Regions from separate parts of the Lentibacillus sp. Marseille-P4043 genome, predicted to be linked through region 1. Evidence: riboswitches for the same ligand, from Rfam matches in the RefSeq annotation. Region 1 holds a riboswitch; each other region holds the start of a gene.
What was found. A riboswitch is a leader RNA that binds a small molecule or an ion and turns the genes downstream of it on or off. The one in region 1 is predicted to bind cobalamin.

Region 1 (5,082 bases):
ATCATATCTTGTTTATGGTCGTCACAATTATAATCTTTTCCAACATGGCGATTCACAAATGACCGGTGCCACCCCATTCCTGAACCAGTTACACCAGAGGACAATGTTTTTAGCGGGATAGGTGATTGCAAATGAATCATTTCCTTGCTAACTCGCAAAAAATCTTCTTTAATTAGCGGTACCTCTTTCTTACTGTCCTGTTTTTCAGGAACCAACATAATCTGCGGTTTGGGAATTTTCGGATGGGGATATTTTTCAATCCGAGTTTCATAAACCTCCTGTACCTTTTCCGCCTTCAATACTTCATCTGGTTGATCACAAGTTTTTATGCCGCCTTGATGCAACATCAATAACCGATCACAATACAAACTAGCCAAATTCAAATCATGAAAAATCGACACGACCGTTAACTGTTTCTCATTGGTCCACTTTTTCAATAGATCTAGCAATTCCTTTTGAAAAGCTAGATCAAGGTGATTAGTCGGTTCATCCAATAGTAGAATTTGCGGATTCTGGGCCAAGGCTTGGGCTAAATAAACACGCTGGCGTTCCCCACCAGAAAGCCTATCAAGCAAGTCATCCTGGTAATGATCAACACCGGTTTGCTTCATCACTTCCTGCACAACCCGTTCATCTTCCTCGGAAGACGACTGAAACAGCCCTTTTTGATGGACATATCTACCGAGTGAGACCGTCTCTTTCACGGTATAACTAAATGTTTGCGACGTATGCTGAGGCAAAACAGCCATCCATTTTGCAAAATCTTTGACCGAATAGGACGAAACCGACTCCCCATTCAATGTAATCTCACCAGACTTGATTGGCAAAATACCACTCATCATTTTCAGCAATGTTGTTTTACCACTGCCATTCGGGCCAATAATGCCAAAGAATTCCCCCTTGTTTACACGGAAGGAAACATCCTTTAGAATAGCTTCATTTGAATATCCGCCGGAAACATGTAAGACATCGATCATATTACCCTCTCCCTTTCAGCCGTTGCCTCATTAAAATAACCGCAAAAATTGGTGCACCAATTAAAGCAGTAATAACGCCAATCGGCAATTCAGATGGTGCAATGATAGTTCGGGAAACCAGATCAGCCAGAATCAGAAAGCCGGAACCAGCCAAAGCTGATAACGGTAGTAAATGCTTGTGGTCAGGCCCCCAAATAATTCGAATAAAATGCGGGATAACTAGGCCAACAAATCCAATCGTTCCAGATACTGCAACAGACGCACCCGTTAAAATAGACCCGGCAATAAGAATGTTCATTTTTTTGCGCTCAACATTGACACCTAGATGTTTTGCTTGATCTTCACCAAATGACATCGCATTCAATTCTGTCGCATGCATCATCAGAATCGCCGATCCAACCGCAAAAAACGGCACGATGATCCCAACATAGTCCCAGCCACGCATCGATACACTGCCAAGTAACCAGCCGATAATTTGCCTTAGTTCCTCACCAGTCAGGGCAATCATTAACGAAATCAAAGCTCCAAGAAACGAACTAAAAATGACCCCGGTTAAAATAATTGTCTCCACTCGCATTGTTCGATCCACACGTTTCGCAAAAAATAACACAATGAAAATAGTAAAAAACGATGCAATAATGCTTAAAACAGGTAATGTGTACAAACCAAGAAACGGCAAGGACAGATTAAAAAAGATCGTCAGTACCGCACCAACACTGGCCCCGGATGATACGCCAAGGGTATAGGGGTCAGCCAAGGGATTCCGCAATAACCCCTGAAAAGCTGCCCCAGCAATGGAGAGTGATGCACCAACAATGCCTGATAGAATGACACGCGGCATCCGAATGTCCATCACAATATTTTCATACATCGTGTCTACTGAATCCGGTATAGATGTCTGTGTAATCGAGGCAAATAAGATCCTCAAAATAGCCTCGATTGGAACTTTTACCGTGCCAATGGAGACCCCCATCAATACAGCTACGATCAAAACCAGCAACAAGATGGGATAGGCACTTATTTTTTTAGTCTTTGAAAACATCTGGATAGATCGCCTTACCAAGTTCCTCCGCTCCCTCAACCAAACGAGGGCCTGGACGATTAACAAGATCAGCATTTACATCATAGATCTGCTCGTTTTTAACTGCCGTGATGTCCTCCCAGCCTTCTCGTCCGGTTACTTCAGCAACTGGATCATCCACATACGATCCATATGTCGTAATCACAACGTCCGGATTCATGGAAATAACGGATTCTTCATTCATTTTAACCCAACCATCCTGATCTACAGCGGCATTGTCAGCATTTATAACAGATAATAGTTCATCCATAAATGTATTTTTTCCCGCGGTAAAAATCTCTGGAGAAGGTGATATTTCCATATATACCTTTTTCCGTTCATCCTCCTTAATCGTGTTCGCCTTTTCTTCAAGTGCTGTCAATTTATCTTTCATATCACCAATAACTTGATCTGCTTTTTCCTGTGCTCCAGTTGCTTTTCCAATCAATTCAATAGTTTCATAGACTCCCTCAAAATCAGTTGCTTCCCCAACAGTTAATACTGGAATTCCTGACTCTTCAATCTGTTTCAGTGCCTTCTCATCATTTGTTTGATCCGCCAAAACCAATTGCGGGTCAAGTGCAAGGATTTTTTCGACATTCAATTCCAAACCACCGATTTTTTCTTTTTCCGCCGCTTCTTCCGGATAATTGTCGTGATCGGAAACTCCGACAATTTGGTCACCAAGGCCTAATGCAAAGGCAATTTCCGTATTACTTGGCAACACCGACACAATGCGTTCTGGTTTTTCCTCAATTGTTAACTCTTCACCAGTTCCATCTGTAACGGTTACAGGAAAATTGGCTTCCTCTGTCTGTTCTGTTTTCGCATCTTCATTACTGTTGTTATCTTTTTCGGCATCATCCTCTGAGGCGCCGCAGCCCGCCAATATTCCGATAAACATGATCATCATCAGTAATAGTAACTGTATTTTTTTCAATTTCATTTCTTTTTCCTCCTGTTTTCCTACTCTTATTAAAGCGCATTCAAGAAGTTATTGATTAAAAACAAATTTAAAATAAACTGCCTTCCATTTTCAAAACAACCTATAAAACAAAAAAACACCTCTACAACAAGAGATGTTTACAATGGACTCCGCTCTAAGCGTATAGAATAAACCACAAGCTTCTACCGATCGACCATACACCTCCCTATCCTCGTAGGTTTACTGGCATATCAGATTCGGGCAGGTCTCCTGGCTCATGGTTATCGTTTCCTGTTCCTTCCCATATACATCGTGTACACAGTGGTTTGTACAGGCTACAACCATTTACAGTGGCGGGACCGCGTTGGAGTTTCACCAACTTCCCTATTAAGTCTTTATTGAAAAAGACACCCAATCTTCTATGTATATTTAATTTAACAATTTTTAGTATACACCATTTTCAACCACTAGAACAGGGAAAATTAGACAATATGTGACAATGTTCTGGCTTTTGTTGGATGATGATTTGGTTCTCGCGCCGATGTTTTCGTCCTCGCGCCGATGTTTCCGCGCTCGGGACGATGTTTCCGCGCTCGCGCCGATGTTTCTGCTCTCGGGCTGATGTTTCTGCGCTCGCGCCGATGTTTCTGCTCTCGGGCTGATGTTTCTGCTCTCGCGCCGATGTTTCTGCTCTCGGGCTGATGTTTCCGCGCTCGCGCCGATGTTTCTGCTCTCGGGCTGATGTTTCTGCTCTCGCGCCGATGTTTCTGCTCTCGGGCTGATGTTTCTGCTCTCGCGCCGATGTTCCTGCTCTCGGGCTGATGTTTCCGCGCTCGCGCCGATGTTTCTGCTCTCGCGCCGATGTTTCTGCTCTCGCGCCGATGTTCCTGCTCTCGGGCTGATGTTTCCGCGCTCGCGCCGATGTTTCTGCTCTCGCGCCGATACCGACCACCGCCGCGCGTGCTTACCACCCAATCAAACTCCCCGCATATTCCCCCACAAATACGTATGCAGTTGTGGCAAAACGCGTACATCTTTCAGCACGTCGCTATTCATTACCAATTCAATCAACCATTCATACCGGTGCAGCAAATGCTCAAGCAACTTCCCATCGTCAGCGTTTGCGGTGTCATCATTTCCTACTTGCAAAAATATTGGAACATCTGGATAGCTTTGATGAAGCCTAGTTGCATAGTCTAAATCTGCTTGATCAAAAATAACAACTTTTAAACTGAATGATCCCTGCTGATGCAATGTTAAAGAATCAATAATGGAATCAAGTATGTCAAAATTTGTCCGCATTCCAGAACTTGGTGGTTTTGGCGAAAGGGTCAGCTCATCAATCTTTACGAACCATGGCTGCCACTTGCTTCCTTGTGTCTCAAGTGCGATTTTTATTTGCTGGTCATGAAGCAGATCAACAAGTTTATCTAACCCTGCAAGCAATGCGGGATTCCCACCAGAAATGGTTACATGGCCAAAACGTCCGCCTGCTTGTTCCTGTAATGCCTCCCAAATATCTTCCGGCTCCATCATTTGGATGTTTTCCTTTTCTGATCCATCCCACGTGAACTTAGAATCACACCAGGAGCAAGAATAGTCGCAGCCCGCGGTCCGGACAAACATTGTTTTTTGCCCGATTACCATTCCCTCTCCCTGAATTGTCGGCCCGAATATTTCTAGTACTGGCAGCTTCATTTAACATCATCCCCCTTTGGACGGTAGATGCAGTAGCTTGTTGGTGTTTCACGTAGAAAAACTTGTAAGCATACTGGCCGATTAGGCAATGTTTTCAAATGGTCTTCGATGATGTCATAAATCGTTTGAGCGACAATCTCCGTCGTTGGAAATTTTTCCGGCTGCTCGTTAGAAAAAGCAGGATCATCATTCAATGTTCCATGGTCAAACCGTTTGTGAATGATGTTTTTGATCTGTTTAAAATTTACCAAAAAACCTAAATCATCTAGCTTATCGCCGCCAATTGTGATATTGGCAAAATACGTATGCCCATGTGTATGCTGACATTTGCCAGCATCTGCACTTGGTATATAATGTGCCGCTGCAAAGTGAAAGTCCTTATTTAATTCATACGAATAATCATGGTTTGGAACGGGATAAAT
Region 2 (5,082 bases), 650 kb from region 1:
TGGGATCGAGAAAGGTCAAACGATCAAGGTAAATAGGAATTGTGAACGGTTAAATTTAAATAGTAATTCTTTTAAGGTTCAAACAGGGAAAAGTTAATAAATATAAAAATAGCAGAAGAATTCTCTTCTGCTATTTTTATTATAGGATCACCACTTTTCTAATGATGATTGTGCTCGAACTCCATCAGAATTATCGCTCATTATTTATTCTAATTCAACATTTGCAGTGTGAAATGGATAAATAAGCTTTGATAAAATGAGGAAGGATTGGGATTCACTGATCAAGTTGACTTTGGATTAATCTTAAACAAACTGCGACTGTTGGGCTCTTTTCTATAAGTACACGCATTTCCCACCGTCCGGGATCGCTCCGGGTGGATGCTTTCCGCGGGCACGGCCTCAGCCTCCTCGGAAGAAAACCACTTCCTGCGGGGTCTTCGGACACGTGCTGTTCCCGCAGGAGTCACCACCCTCCACTCACCCAGACTAGTGACGCGGTAGGATGTGACTTGACGGAATACATACTACTACAGTTAATGGTAGTAAATGCAATACCAGTGGAGGAAATACGCGGAGACTCCTGGGGGGAGGAAAGGCATCGGTGAGACCCCGCAGTGCGAAAAGGGAGTAAAGGCTAAGATCGCCACGTCCTGTGGCAACGCCTTCATGACCAACGTCGTGTTGGCCTAAGGAGGCTCAGCAGCCGCCCCCGGAAAGCGTAGTGTATTTCCGGAACGGCGATAGAGCAATTTCTTAGTTACTTCGCATTGTCAAGGCAATTATTAGAAACGTTCCAAGTTTGGTTCCAAGTTTGCTTCAGCTAATTGTTTGATCTTATTTTATTAGTGCGAAAGTTGAGTTATATAACATTTATTTTTATCCTTGCTAAAAGGAAAGAATTCATTTAGTATGAACTTAGACATGATTTACAATATATTGTGTATTAAAATGTCGATAAAACTATATATAGTATTTTGCCTTAAGCACAGATGCCATTTGGCTTAATTGGGAATCTGGTGAAAAGCCAGAACTGCCCCCGCAACTGTAAACGCTGACGAAAATGAGCAAAACCACTGTATAAGCATAGACGTTTAAAGAATTGAACAGTCTCTTATATGGGAAGGGCTCAGGAGTAGGGTGAAGCATTAGTCAGTAGACCTGTCTCGCTTAAGAAATTTCAACTTCTTCGGGGATTGAGAAGATGAGATGATAGTCATATGGAACAGGACTCCTGTACGCTTTTTAACTACTATCATTTCGTCCACTCAATTGTTACTTGGGTGGATTTTTTAATTCCCTAAAACAAAAAGGGAGCGATTAACACATGATGACAAAAACATCTACTGAGGTTAATGATGTATTAGAACAAATCGATGCTGTTGCTGAAACATATGGGCTAGATGTTCGAGAAGTGAAACAGCAAATCAACCAATTAAATAGCTCAAAAGCAGATGCAAATCAGCATACATTATTTTATGCATTAAATAATATTGCGATGGATGAACCGGCATGGACGTTTGTAGCGGCGCGTATGTATTTAAATGAACTTTATCAGGAGGCAGCGACAAATCGCGGATATGATTCGGAACAATGTTATGGCGATTTTTACCGACTAATCGAGGTGTTAACCGAAAAGGGAATCTATTCATCCAATCTAGTAAACTATTATTCCAAAGATGAAATAACAGCACTAGGAAGGGAGATTGCACCAGAACGTGATCAACTGTTCAATTATATTGGCCTGTTTTTACTTGCTGATCGGTACATAACAAGGGATCATGACCGTAACATTTACGAACTCCCGCAAGAACGGTTCATGATTATTGCGATGACATTGATGAAGGATGAAGCAAAGGAAAATCGGCTTGAATTGGTCAAAGAAGCATATTGGGCAATGAGCAATTTATACATGACAGTAGCTACACCGACACTAGCTAATGCGGGGAAGTGTTTTGGCCAACTTTCTTCATGTTTTATTGATACGGTTGACGATTCATTGGACAGTATTTATCTGAATAACTGGGATATTGCTAGGTTAAGCAAGGATGGCGGTGGAATTGGTGTTTATTACGGCAAGGTACGTGCACTCGGATCAGATATAAAAAAATTTAAGGGAAATTCGTCTGGGGTTGTTCCGTGGATTCGTTTACTGAATGATACAGCAGTTAGTGTCGATCAGCTTGGACAGCGACAAGGGGCGGTAGCTATTTACCTCGATGTTTTCCATAAAGATATCATGGATGGGTTTCTTGATTTGAAAACGAATAATGGGGATGAACGGCGCAAGGCCCATGATATTTTTACAGGTGTAGCCATTCCTGATTTATTTATGAAAAAGTTGCAGGAAGTTGATGAGCACGGGAGAAGTATTGGCGAGTGGCATACATTTTGTCCACATCAGGTGAAACAGATGATGGGCTGGAAGGATGAAAATGGTGCTGCACTTGGTTTAGAGGATTTTTATGATGAATCAGATCAGAGCTATTTTACAGAGAAGTATGAAGAAGCGGTGAATCATCCACTTTTGCCACGAAAAACATATCGGGCGATGGATATTATGGCGCGGATTATGGTTGCTCAATTAGAGACGGGGACACCGTACATGTTTTATCGTGATGAGGCAAATCGGCAAAATCCGAATAAACATGTGCGCGGAAAAGGTCAAACAGCAATTTATTGTAGCAATTTATGTACAGAAATTATGCAGAATATGTCAGCAACAACCATTACCAATGAATATCAGGATGAGCAGGGGAATATTGTGATCATTCGTAAGCCAGGTGATTTTGTTGTGTGTAACTTATCCTCGGTTAATCTTGCGCGAACTGTAGAAGCAGGTGTTTTAGAACGATTGATTACGATTCAGATGCGGATGCTTGATAATGTGATTGATTTGAATACGATGCCAGTTGGACAAGCTCAGGTAACAAATCAAACGTATCGAGCGGTTGGTCTTGGTACATTTGGATGGCATCACCTGCTTGCACAGAAAGGGATTTATTGGGAGTCGGATAAGGCAGTTGCATATGCGGATGAATTATATGAGGACATCGCTTACTATGCGATTCAATCATCAATGGAACTCGCAAAGGAAAAAGGCACATATAGTAAGTTTACTGGATCAGAGTGGCAAACGGGTGATTATTTTGAGCGAAAAGGGTATGAGGCGGATCGTTGGCTAGAATTAAAGGATGCTGTTGCCGAGCATGGTATCCGAAATGGCTGGCTGATGGCTATAGCGCCGAATTCATCCACTGCAAAAATTGGTGGGTCAACAGATGGAATCGATCCTATCTATGCTGTGGAGTATGCCGAAGAAAAAAAGAACTTTAAATTCAAAGTGACTGCCCCTGACTTGGATCATGTTACGTATAATTATTACCGTCGATCACGGCATGAACTGGAACAGCTATGGAGTATTAGGCAAAATGCGGCACGTCAGCGGCACGTCGATCAAGGAATCAGTTTTAACCTTTATGTGCGTCATGATATTAAAGCAAAGGATTTGTTGAATTTACACGTTGAGGCCTGGAAGCAGGGCTTGAAAACAACCTATTATGTAAGAAGCACATCACAGGCAGAAATCGATGAATGTGAAGCATGCCACAGTTAATCATAACGGGGAGGTTTTAAATAATGACGATCCATACACCGATTAAACGAATTAACCTGTTGAACCCGGAATTTCCTAATAAATCAACGGGTATTATCAATGGGGAATCTTCAGGACTATTAAACTGGAATGATATTGCGTATCCACAAATGTATGATCTGTATCAGGCGTTATTATCAAACTTTTGGAAAGCGCAAGAGATCAACATGCAGGATGATATTAAACAATGGGATTTGCTCAGTTCAACCGAGCAAGATGTTTTTTTACGAATCAATACACAATTGGCTATGCTGGATAGTTTGCAAACACCGACAATGAGTCAAGTGATGGATTATGTGACGGATTCTAGTTTCAAAGCAATTTTTGCGGTGATCTCTCAGCAAGAAGCGGTTCATAATGAGTCGTATTCATATATATTGAGTTCATTGGTACCAACACGCGAACAAAATGAACGATTTGATCAGGCGAAAAAAGACCCGATTGTTTTGAAGCGAAATCAGCTCATATTAGATAGCTATGATAAATTCCGAAATAACCCAACACCAGCAAATTTATTCAAACTTGGTGTAAACTCAATTAATTTGGAAGGAATTTATTTTTATGCCGGCTTTGCTTTTTTCTATAACCTAGCGCGACAACAAAAGATGTTGAAAACGAGTACCATGATTAGCTATATTCAGCGTGATGAAATGCAGCACTGCTATTTTGTTACGCAGTTTATTCGCATTCTATTCGCCGAAAATAAGGAACTAAATACTGACGAAAATATCGATTATATTTATCAGTCCATTGCCAATGCAGCAGAGCTGGAAAAAGAATGGGCACATTACATTTTAGCTGATATTACGGGTATTGATTTGAGTGAATTTGACCAATACGTGGAATACCTTGCCAATAAACGGCTGCGTCAATTAGGATTGAAAAATTTATATGAAGAGCGAAAAAACCCAATGCCGTGGATCCATGTGTTCAGCGATGAAATGATAAACGAGACAAAATCGGATTTCTTTGAACAAAAAGCACGTACATACTCTAAAGTAACCAAGTCCAATGGGTTTGAAGAGTTGTAGGAGGATGCATGATGCAAATTGCGATTGTTTATACGTCCGTGACGGGAAATACAAAGGAATTAGCTGAACTTTTGGAGTGGAATTTTAGGGAGCGATCTTTTCATGTTGATCTGTTCCATGTAAAGCGTTTCCCGCATGAATTAATTTCTGAATATGACGCGATTGTGATTGGAACCTATACATGGGCAAATGGAAATATCCCTGCGGAAATGCTGGATTTGTATGAAACAATCGAAATAAAAGCACCAGCAAATCTGGTGACAGGTGTATTTGGTACGGGAGATAGCTTTTTCCCATACTTTTGTGGTGCTGTAGATGAATTTCGCGATATGTTGTATGCGAGGACAAATTTGGCGGTTACATTGAAAGTGGAATTAAGACCACAGCAGGATGATGTCG
Region 3 (5,082 bases), 970 kb from region 1:
ACTGTTGGAATTTTTTGAAAACCTTCATATTGATGAGGCTGAAAACGATCTAATGCAAACAGCAACAAAGGTTTCAGAAATGATGGACCAATATGATGACAGGGGTTTGCTTTATGAAACAACTGATCGTGTGAAAGATCCGTCAAGCAGGGTGGCTATCGTATCCGAAAACGATCAATTATGGGTATCACCAAGCAATAAAAATCAATTATCCAAGTTAACGGAAAGTTGGTTGGAAACGGATCAGGATCTAGCTGATGTATTGACCAAAAATGATAAAGTGAAAAAACAAACGATGATACCAGGGACAGATACGGAAATCATGATTGTTGGTATTCCTGTTCCCGAAAAAAATAAAGCCGTGTTCGTTTATCAATCACTAGATGTCATCAACCAAACAAAGGCAGAGACAACAAAAATAATTTTTCTTGCTGCTGGAATTGCAATTATCCTAACAACAATTTTTGCCTTTTTCTTATCAACCAGAATCACGTCACCACTTATCAAAATGAGGGAAGCTGCTTTCGATTTAACAAGAGGCGAGTTTAATACAAAAGTACCAATTTTGACTCATGATGAAATTGGTGAATTAGCAATGGCATTTAATCGAATGGGGAGACAGTTGAAATTTCATATTAACGCATTACGGCAAGAGAAAGAACAACTTTCAAGTATTGTAAATTCCATGGCAGATGGTGTTATTACATTAAGTCGAAATGGCGAGATGATGGTAATCAATCCACCTGCAGAACGGTTTATTCAAGATTGGTACTTTGAAAACAATTTGCCAATAAACGAAGAGGAAAAAAAGCTGCCTAGTGAGTTAAACCAAGTCTTACAGGAAGTTGTTCAAGGAGAAAAAGAAGTTTTAAAAGAAATTATTTTACAAGGTAGAAATTGGGTAATGATTATGACCCCATTATACGATCAGAAATATGTGCGCGGAGCAGTTGCTGTTATCCGGGACATGACCGAGGAACGACGGCTAGATAAATTACGGAAAGATTTTATCGCCAACGTATCCCATGAATTACGAACACCAATTTCTTTATTACAAGGATATAGTGAGGCAATTGTCGATAATGTGGCAGAAAGTACAGAGGAGAAGAATGAGTTAGCACAGATTATTCACGAGGAATCACAGCGGATGGGTCGACTTGTTAGTGAATTGCTGGACCTGGCGCGGATGGAAGCAGGTCATATTCAGTTGAATTTAGAAACCGTTCAGGTGGAACAATTTGTTGAACGGATCCTCAAAAAATTCAAAGGAACTGCTGATGATAATGAAATCACGTTACATTTGAAAAAGGAAATAACAAATGCAGCACTGAACTGTGATCCTGATCGAATGGAACAAGTTTTTACAAATCTGATTGATAATGCGATTCGCCACACTGGTGTCAAAGGTTTCGTAAACGTCGCGGTTGTCTCATCGTCTGAAGAATTTTATGTTACGATTGAAGATAATGGCAGTGGTATTCCGGAAGAAGATTTGCCATTTATTTTCGAACGTTTTTATAAAGCCGATAAATCAAGAACACGGAATAAAAAGAAAAAAGGAACTGGGTTAGGCCTAGCAATTGCCAAGAACATTATTGATGCGCATCATGGGACCATTTCCGTTCAAAGCAAACTAAACCAGGGGACTACCTTTACCTTTAAAGTTCCGACAAATTTAAAAGATACGTAAAATATGTTCATTTTCTTAAGTTTATGATACTATTTTCATGGTAAGAAAATTGAACAAGTAGTTGAAATTGGTGCACATGCTTAAAAGGGAATCCAGTGAAAAGCTGGAACTGTCCTCGCAACTGTATGTGATGTACAAAATAGGGATATCCACTGTATGCAATGCATATGGGAAGGCTCTAGAGTAGGGAATCATCACAAGTCAGTAGACCTGCCAATTTATCAACGTTTCATCTGCTTCGAGGGTATAAGCAATTGGGACAACCGAATTCATATGGATGATATATATTTCGATTGTCTTTTGCAGCTGACTCGTCACGTGTGTCAGCTTTTTTCTATTTATACCATTTATGTTATTAAACAGGGAGGAAAAGAAAATGCGTAAAAGTTTATTTACATTGGCATCATTTATCGTTATTATCGGTTTATTAACTGGGTGCGGAGACAGCGATGAACAAGAGAAGCAAGCGACTTCGAACGACAATCAAACCGAACAACAAAGCAATAGTGAAGGGGAAGAAAGCGAAGATACAGTCACAATTACAATATCAAAAGATAAAGAAACGGAATATATCGATGAAAAGGATGTTGCCATTGAAGATGGGGCAAATTTAATGGATGTCATGGAGGAAAACTTTACGATTGAAACCGATTTTGACGGCGCATATATTACATCAATTGAAGGGGTAGCACAGGATAAGGGTGAACAAACCGCATGGATGTTTTTTGTGAATGGAGAAACAGCAATGGAAGGGGCAAAAGATATTGAATTATCCCCTGGAGATGAAGTTTCATTCGATTTACAAAAATGGGAATGATAGGAAGTGAATACATATAAATTAACCTTACTTGCATTGCTGGCAGCCCTTGCTGTTGTAGGGAGATATGCATTCGCTTTCATGCCTAACGTACAACCCGTTACATCTCTAATTATCATCTGTGGAATATTTTTAGGCCCTGTAGCAGCAATTTGCTTAGCACTGTTAACGACATTTTTATCAAATATGATGTTGGGAATGGGGATCTGGACAATTTGGCAAGTTATCTCGTGGGCGATGATTGGCTTTATGAGTGGAATGTTAGGCAAGCTATCAAAGCGAATTCCATTAAGCCTTATCGTTATTTTTGCCATATTCAGCGGGTATTTTTATGGGTTGATTATTTCCTTGACAAACTACTCGATCACGGGAAAATTTATTCCTTATTATCTAGCAGGATTGCCGTTTGACACGTATCATGCCATTGGAAATGCGTTATTTATGATTCTGCTATATCCAGTCATCTCATTCTTTTTCAAACGTTATACGGAAAAACGATTGTAACGACCAAAGTACCATTCCTATGTTAGGGATGGTACTTTAATTTGGTCGTTATTAAAAAGATTGTTGTTTTTGAAAAAATACCTAAGCATAGATTTCCTCGCAAAACACTTTTAATTTTTTGGCTTTGACTTTTCTAATAGAGCGAATTATGATAGATAGGAAGGTATGGAAACTGTAATAGGAATGGTGTCTACAATGGATCAGAAATCGATCATACACTCCCTTTCTGCTAAAATCAAATTAATCCGTGTGGAGAATGATTATACGCAGGACCGGATGGCAGCTGTTTTAGGCATTTCTAAGAAAACACTTGTACAAATTGAAAAGAAGCGAACTTGTGCAAATTGGACGACGATTGTCGCATTGTGCGCACTTTTTTCAGGTAGCGAAATCATTCAATTTACATTGGGTAAAAACGTATTGGATGTGGTAAAGATCGCTGCACATAAATAGGCTGATTTCGACCAAATAGGAGAAACCAGCCTGTCGTATTACATTTCATCGTCATATTTTAAAGGATCACCATCAAATGAGTTATCCGCAATTTTAATCGAATCCGTCGGACATCCGTCACGTGCATCGAACATATCCTCTTCTAACACTTCTGGGACTTCAGCAGTTCCTTTATTGTCGTCTAGGATGACATAGGATAGGCCTTCATCATCGTAATCATATATATCAGGTGCAGCAACTCCACAGGCCCCACACGCTATGCAAGTTTCTTTATCTACAATTGTATACTTTGGCATACAGCATATCTCCCAACATGATAAACAAGTTCTCATTTATTGTAAAACTGTTTCCGATACTTTTCAATAACCGTTCACTCGTTTCAAGGAGAATTCCCCATATATATGTCAAAAAGCGGACAAATAATTAATTAGAGGTGTTACATAATGTTACTGGAAGGTGTTATTCTAACGTGTGCAGAACACATCAAAACGAAAAGGACCACCTCAGCTATTTATCATTTGTTAACAGGAAAAAGATCCATTCAAACGGTTCAGGATGCCCATTTATATGACATCCAACCTTTTTATGGGATCGGTAAATTCTTACATAAAAAAACGTTTGATGCAATCATTCATCAACTGGAACAAAAAGCACTTTTATCCATTGATGAAGCATCTGGTTTCAAACTCACTGAACAAGGGGAATGGTGGTTAAAAGAGCATGCAGGAAAACTATCATTCGAACACTTTCATGGTATGCACTATCATGCATTGGCAGATACTTTTTCAGATCGACTGCTGTTATTCATTCAAACGCTAACAAATAGCAGCAAGGGCAACTTTTCGTTTATTCCCGTTGTAGATAAAATGTCCGTTCAAGCCTGGGTAAAACAATTTTATCGAAATAATAAGAAGGATGAAGCAGTACTTTTACATGCGCTTTATAACGAGTTACATAGAATATTAAGTACATGCCAAACAATAGAGGCTGGCCTATTTGTTGATCGGCTAACAGGCTTTAAAAACTATGGAAAAAGCAGGCAGCAATTAGCAGACTACTATCAAATTCCAGTTACCGATGTACCATTGTTGTGGACAAGAATCATGAATCGGATGGTAAGCATCGTTCAACACGATCAACATGAATTTCCAACCTTATTTGCCATGATCGATAATACGACAGAACAGACATTTATTACGGATTCAGCCAATCGAACATATCAGATGCTAAAGCGTCACTATTCTGTGGAAGCAATTGCTGATCGACGCCGGTTAAAGGTTAATACCATTTATGACCATATTGTTGAAATTGCGCTATGTAATCCGGCATTTCCGGTAACACCGTTTATTACAAATGAACAATATACGCAAATTGTTGATGCCATGAAGCAGATAAATTCATTTTCTTTAAAACAATTAAAACAAGTATTACCAGACGAAATCAGCTACTTTCAAATCCGTCTCGTATTAGCCACTGTTAAAAATCTATCAATCAAATAAAGGTGAGTTGTATGATAAACCAACAACAGGATACATTGGAACAAACGTTATATGATCATTTTGGCTATGCAGCGTTCCGATCTGGTCAAAAAGAAATTATCCAGGAAGTCATGGAAGGA
Region 4 (5,082 bases), 1.3 Mb from region 1:
ACAGGTGTGAACTTTGATTTTGAGTATGTGTATCCGGAGGACCGTGAAAATTATAATGCATTTTTGCGCCGTGTTGTAGCTAGACTCCATCCTGAAGGGTTAATCGTTTCGACAGCTCTTGCTCCTAAAGAAAGTGCCGAGCAAGAGGGGTTATTATATGAAGCACACGACTATGCCACTCAAGGTAACATCGTTGATTTCGTTATACTTATGACTTACGAATGGGGATGGGCTGGTGGCAGACCATGGGCCATTGCGCCAATTAATAAGGTACGTGATGTGCTAGATTATGCCGTTACTGTTATTCCGCGTAATAAAATTATGATGGGGATGCCGTTATACGGACGTGATTGGAAAATTCCTTGGCAGGAAGGAACGATAGCGCAAACTATTAGTCCGAAAGAAGCGGTCCAATTAGCGAAGGATCATGGTGTCGCCATCCAGTACGATCAAACCTACCAGTCTCCATTCTTTCGTTATGTAAGCGAAAATGGGCAAGAACATGAAGTATGGTTTGAAGATGCCAGAAGTGTTCAAAAGAAATATAATGCCATTAAAGAGTACGGACTCAGGGGAGCAGCATTCTGGGTGTTAGGTAATCCATTCCCGCAAAACTGGGCGGTTCTAGCAGATAACTTTATGGTTCGAAAGCTGTAGCGTCCATGAACATGTAAAACACCTCTGTCAAATTTGTGCAGAGGTGTTTCTTAATGTTGCGTATAGTTCACCATGCTTCACGATTGTAATTTCCTTTTCTCGTTTACGAGGTTTACCTTTGCAAATAAAATGGCATATAAAATGGTTAAAACAATATAGGTAATGCCTACAAGAAAACTTAATGTTCTAGGATTAAATACTTCCAGTAAAAATCCGGCCACACCCATAGAAAGGCCCAATGCTGTGTTCGATATCATTTGTGTCAATCCAAAAAATGTCCCTTGCCTTGATTTCGGTACGATTTTCATGATAAGTGTGCTTGAACAAATGTTGCTGATCCCTCCAGCGAATGTGATAAATAAAACAGTCAGAAGAGCAAACGAAAAAGTAGGAACAACACTTAACAGAAGATGACCACTACCCTCAAGAGCGATAAAGACCACAACTAACAGTACTAGTTTTCGCCTTAATTTAGTCGAAAAGAAAGAACTTATAATGAAACCTAACCCTAGCGCTGTATAAATCAATCCAACCCCAAGGTCTCCCTTATGAAAAATATCAAGTGCATATACGCTCATAAGAACATTATCAACCCCATTGGCTAAAGGCATGGTAATTTCAATAAAAATAAAGATAAGCAGTATGGACGACCCTGTAATTAACTTCCATGCGGATGGAGAATGATAAACGGGATTACACTTTTTCGCTTTCATGATTGTTGGGATGGTCATGTTCAAGATAAATAATGCTGATATAAGGTATGATAATCCGTCTAGTATAAATGGGAGATGCAAACCGAATAAATAGGAAATGATCCCCCCAGTGCTTGAACCTGCAACAAGAACAATGCCAACCATGATTTGTTCAATCGCGTTAATATACAATAATTTATCCTGTTTTACAAGCGTTGGAATGGCTGACATTCTTGTAGGGGAATAGATAGCTTCACCTGTAGCTAAACAAAATGCACTCAGGTACACAATCCATAAATCCCCTGATCCTTGCACAAGGATTGGTGATACCGCAAATGGAGTGCGTAATAGGTCAATTGTTATCAGTATTTTTTTCTTAGAAAATCGATCGGCTAGCATTCCACCGATTGGTGCTAAAAGTAAAAATGGAGCCATTCGTGTAGCAAACAGCAGTCCGATGGCAATACCAGATTCAGTAACCTGGTAAAGCAATGTGAGAATAGCTACTTGGGTAAAGCGACTTCCTATTCCATTAATAGTGCCGGACCAAAAAAGTTTTTGATAGTTTTTTTCTTGTTTCCAGACCAGCCAATTTTTCATTTATATCACCACCTAGTTATAATTCCATCTAATTTAATATGTATCTAATTAGTTGGTAAAAAAAATAGGCTGACTAGATCAGCCATAGTTCTTCTGGGTTTAATTCATACTCACTATTTTGCCTTGACATAAACTGGCACATGATGAATTCGCGTCTAATTGTTGCAAAGTCGCCATAAAATTGTTTTATGTGTTCATTGATTTCTTTTTCGCTGTATGTTCTGCCTTTTTCCAAACCATTTACAAGGTGTTCCAAAACAATAAGCTTCTTTTTACGTTGTGCGGGAATATTCTTTAGCTTTCCGTCTTGAAAGAAGTTTTGGATAATATTATATTTCTCTTCGTCATTAACCTGAAATTGTTCCATTTCCTTTTCTTCTCCAATCCTAAGAATGGCATCCGCCATAAATGCCAGCTTTTTCTTATTTAAATAAAAATAAATCGTATTTTTCTCTCTTCGCTGATAAATAATATCGATCTCTCTTAGTTTATTAATATGGTAGGAGATAGTAGGCGGCGTTAGCCCGAGCTTTCCGGCAATCGCTTGACCATGGAGCGGGCCATCTTTTAACAGGGCAATGATTTGAATTCTTGTTTTGTCTCCAATTGTTTTATGAAAGTTGACGATACGGTCCAGTTGCATATATGTAACCTCCTAACGCTTATCTAATTAGATTATAATCTAATTAGATAAGTATTACAACTCAACTTTCGCAGCGTGAAATAGACAAATAAGCCTTGAAAAAATGTGAAAGGATGGATATTCACTACTCAAGTTGACTTTGGATTAATCACATTTAAACAAGTTTTGACTGCTGGACTCTTTTCTATAAGTACACGCATCTCCCACCGTCCGGGATCGTTCTGGGTGGATGCTTTCCGCGGGCACGGCCTCAGCCTCCTCGAGAAAACCACTCTGCGGGGTCTTCGGACACGTGCTGGGGCTGCGCTAACTCGCCCCACCGAAAACCATTGTTCCCGCAGGACAAGGAAGGCTACGCCAGCGATACATCGCACGAAGAAAAAGTGCTTTTCTTTTTCGAGGAGTCACCAACCCTCCACTCACCCGGACTAGTGAAGCGGTAGAATGTGTCTTGGCAAAACACATACTACTACAGTTAATGGTAGTAAATGCAAAACCAGTGTATTTCCGGAACGGCGAAGGAGCAATTTTTTAGTTATTACACATTTTGTATATAAATCAACAAATGTTTTCAATAGGGCGAGTAATCGCAGCCTCAATCTTAACAGTCTTTAGGTTTACCAAAGTTGTTAAGGCAATTATTAGAAACGTTTCAAGTTTGCCTCAGCTAACTGTTTGATCATTAAAACACCCATAGAATTATAAAAGGTGATATACTAAATACAATTGAATACATTTGCCTTATGGTGACTTGTATAAAAAGTTGAAAAGGGAAGTTGGTGAAATTCCAACGCGGTCCCGCCACTGTAATGAGGAGAATCCTTTGATACCACTGTTTCAAAAGGGAAACGGGAAGGAAAGTGATTTGATGATTCGAAGCCAGGAGACCTGCCATAGGGAAGAACATTTTTAATCCTACGGGAAATAGGAGGGTGTTGCGTTAATACATATGATGTAACTAAATTTTAGTATGCATTTTACTTTTAACATCTTCTATTATGAAAGGTGTTTTTTATTTTAGGAGGATAATTCGATGGAACAAATAGCTATACAAGATTCTAAAACCGTTCAAACACGTTTAGTACTACCGCCGGATACAAACCATTTAGATACAATATTTGGTGGAAAAGTACTAGCTTATATTGATGAAATTGCTGCATTAACTGCGATGAAGCATGCAAAAAGTGCAGTTGTCACAGCGTCGATTGACTCTGTTGATTTCCTTTCTTCGGCAAAGGTTGGGGATTCATTAACATTAGAAGCATTCGTGACGTATACAGGGACAAATTCAATGGAGGTGTATGTGAAAGTTACCGCACATGATTTGATTAAAAATGAGGAAAGACTGACAACAGAATCCTTTCTTACCATGGTAGCCGTTAACGAAGAAGGGAAGCCGGTTCCAGTCCCGAATGTTTTTCCGGTAACCGAGGAAGAGAAAAGGTTATATCTTACGGCTCCATCAAGGAAAGAGAATCGAGAAAATCGAGCGAACATACGATAATAAAAGGGGGCATCGGAGCAGTGGGGACTAATCAATACTGCTCAATCACTTTTTTAAATAGTTCGCTAAACTTTTTTTCATCTTCAGCTGTAAACGCTTTGGGTCCTTTGGTACGTTTGCCACCTTTTCTAGCCATAGCACTTTCATAACGTGTTTGCAGGAGTTGATCGATATTCTCATTTGAATACGCGAATCCTTTATGATGCAAAACAATGCACCCTTTTGCTAAACCTAAAGAAGCAAGACCATAATCTTGTGTAACGATAATGTCATTTTTTTGTGCCAATTTCATGATTCGGTAATCAGCAGAGTCAGCCCCGGTGTCGACATAGATCGTCTCAACTCCTTGTGGCTCTTGGTTGTTGGAGTAGTGGGCAAAACTTTTTACAAGGAAGACAGGGATTTGATTATTTTTTGCAATGGAAATGATCGTATCCTTTACTGGACAAGCGTCAGCATCAACGTAAACTTTCATTGTTCTCTCTCCTGTTTTGTTTGATAGTGATAATGATAGCAGAAATTATTTGAAAGCACTAGATTTGTGGTTTTGTATGCTTTTCTACACTTCTTCTTTAGCAAAATTGGAGAATTAGACCAAAAGTATTGTTCGGTTTTTTAGGTATCATAAAGCTTCACCCATTACGCATTACGCAATTTTCAGCACTATTAGCTACCTTTTCTTTTTGTCTTAAAAATAATGGTTAGTGTTGTACAACTTATTAAGATCGAAACAATAGAAATAATGAAAGTTGTAGTTTGCACCAGATCAGCTCCTTGACTATTTTGTTATAATGAGGGTATGATATGAATATAATAGTGGTAAGGAGAGGGAATTGAATCCCTCTCACTTAGGTGTTTTTTCTAGAATCCTTTTCCGGTTGGGTCGGCGAAGGATTCTTTTCTTTCCGCCTATATAAATCCCGGTACGTTGTTACAATTGTGGTAACAAGCCCAACAACTGACGTAACAAGACTCACAATAGCCGT

Region 2: it holds a riboswitch for cobalamin, as region 1 does, so the genes downstream of both, C8270_RS05910 (ribonucleoside-diphosphate reductase subunit alpha) here and C8270_RS08835 (ABC transporter substrate-binding protein) in region 1, are expected to answer to the same signal.
Region 3: it holds a riboswitch for cobalamin, as region 1 does, so the genes downstream of both, C8270_RS13715 (DUF4430 domain-containing protein) here and C8270_RS08835 (ABC transporter substrate-binding protein) in region 1, are expected to answer to the same signal.
Region 4: it holds a riboswitch for cobalamin, as region 1 does, so the genes downstream of both, C8270_RS02845 (acyl-CoA thioesterase) here and C8270_RS08835 (ABC transporter substrate-binding protein) in region 1, are expected to answer to the same signal.

The regions. Positions count from the first base shown of each region.
Region 1 covers NZ_LT984884.1:1,805,592-1,810,673, reverse strand. The annotation lists gene C8270_RS08845 (adenosylcobinamide amidohydrolase) at 1-977, opposite strand, end outside; gene C8270_RS08840 (FecCD family ABC transporter permease) at 979-2,019, opposite strand; gene C8270_RS08835 (ABC transporter substrate-binding protein) at 2,003-2,983, opposite strand; cobalamin riboswitch at 3,206-3,392, opposite strand; gene C8270_RS08830 (hypothetical protein) at 3,445-3,933, opposite strand; gene queE (7-carboxy-7-deazaguanine synthase QueE) at 3,938-4,660, opposite strand; gene C8270_RS08820 (6-carboxytetrahydropterin synthase) at 4,657-5,082, opposite strand, start outside.
Region 2 covers NZ_LT984884.1:1,154,585-1,159,666, forward strand. The annotation lists gene C8270_RS05905 (alanine/glycine:cation symporter family protein) at 1-36, shown strand, start outside; cobalamin riboswitch at 971-1,179, shown strand; gene C8270_RS05910 (ribonucleoside-diphosphate reductase subunit alpha) at 1,325-3,613, shown strand; gene C8270_RS05915 (ribonucleotide-diphosphate reductase subunit beta) at 3,637-4,683, shown strand; gene C8270_RS05920 (flavodoxin domain-containing protein) at 4,695-5,082, shown strand, end outside.
Region 3 covers NZ_LT984884.1:2,773,583-2,778,664, forward strand. The annotation lists gene C8270_RS13710 (ATP-binding protein) at 1-1,690, shown strand, start outside; cobalamin riboswitch at 1,744-1,922, shown strand; gene C8270_RS13715 (DUF4430 domain-containing protein) at 2,067-2,507, shown strand; gene C8270_RS13720 (ECF transporter S component) at 2,514-3,011, shown strand; gene C8270_RS13725 (helix-turn-helix transcriptional regulator) at 3,177-3,464, shown strand; gene C8270_RS13730 (ferredoxin) at 3,503-3,760, opposite strand; gene C8270_RS13735 (helix-turn-helix domain-containing protein) at 3,908-4,963, shown strand; gene C8270_RS13740 (RecQ family ATP-dependent DNA helicase) at 4,975-5,082, shown strand, end outside.
Region 4 covers NZ_LT984884.1:535,838-540,919, reverse strand. The annotation lists gene C8270_RS02860 (LysM peptidoglycan-binding domain-containing protein) at 1-657, shown strand, start outside; gene C8270_RS02855 (MFS transporter) at 735-1,949, opposite strand; gene C8270_RS02850 (DUF2087 domain-containing protein) at 2,023-2,592, opposite strand; cobalamin riboswitch at 3,320-3,502, shown strand; gene C8270_RS02845 (acyl-CoA thioesterase) at 3,626-4,096, shown strand; gene C8270_RS02840 (YaiI/YqxD family protein) at 4,128-4,571, opposite strand; gene C8270_RS19685 (hypothetical protein) at 4,945-5,082, opposite strand, start outside.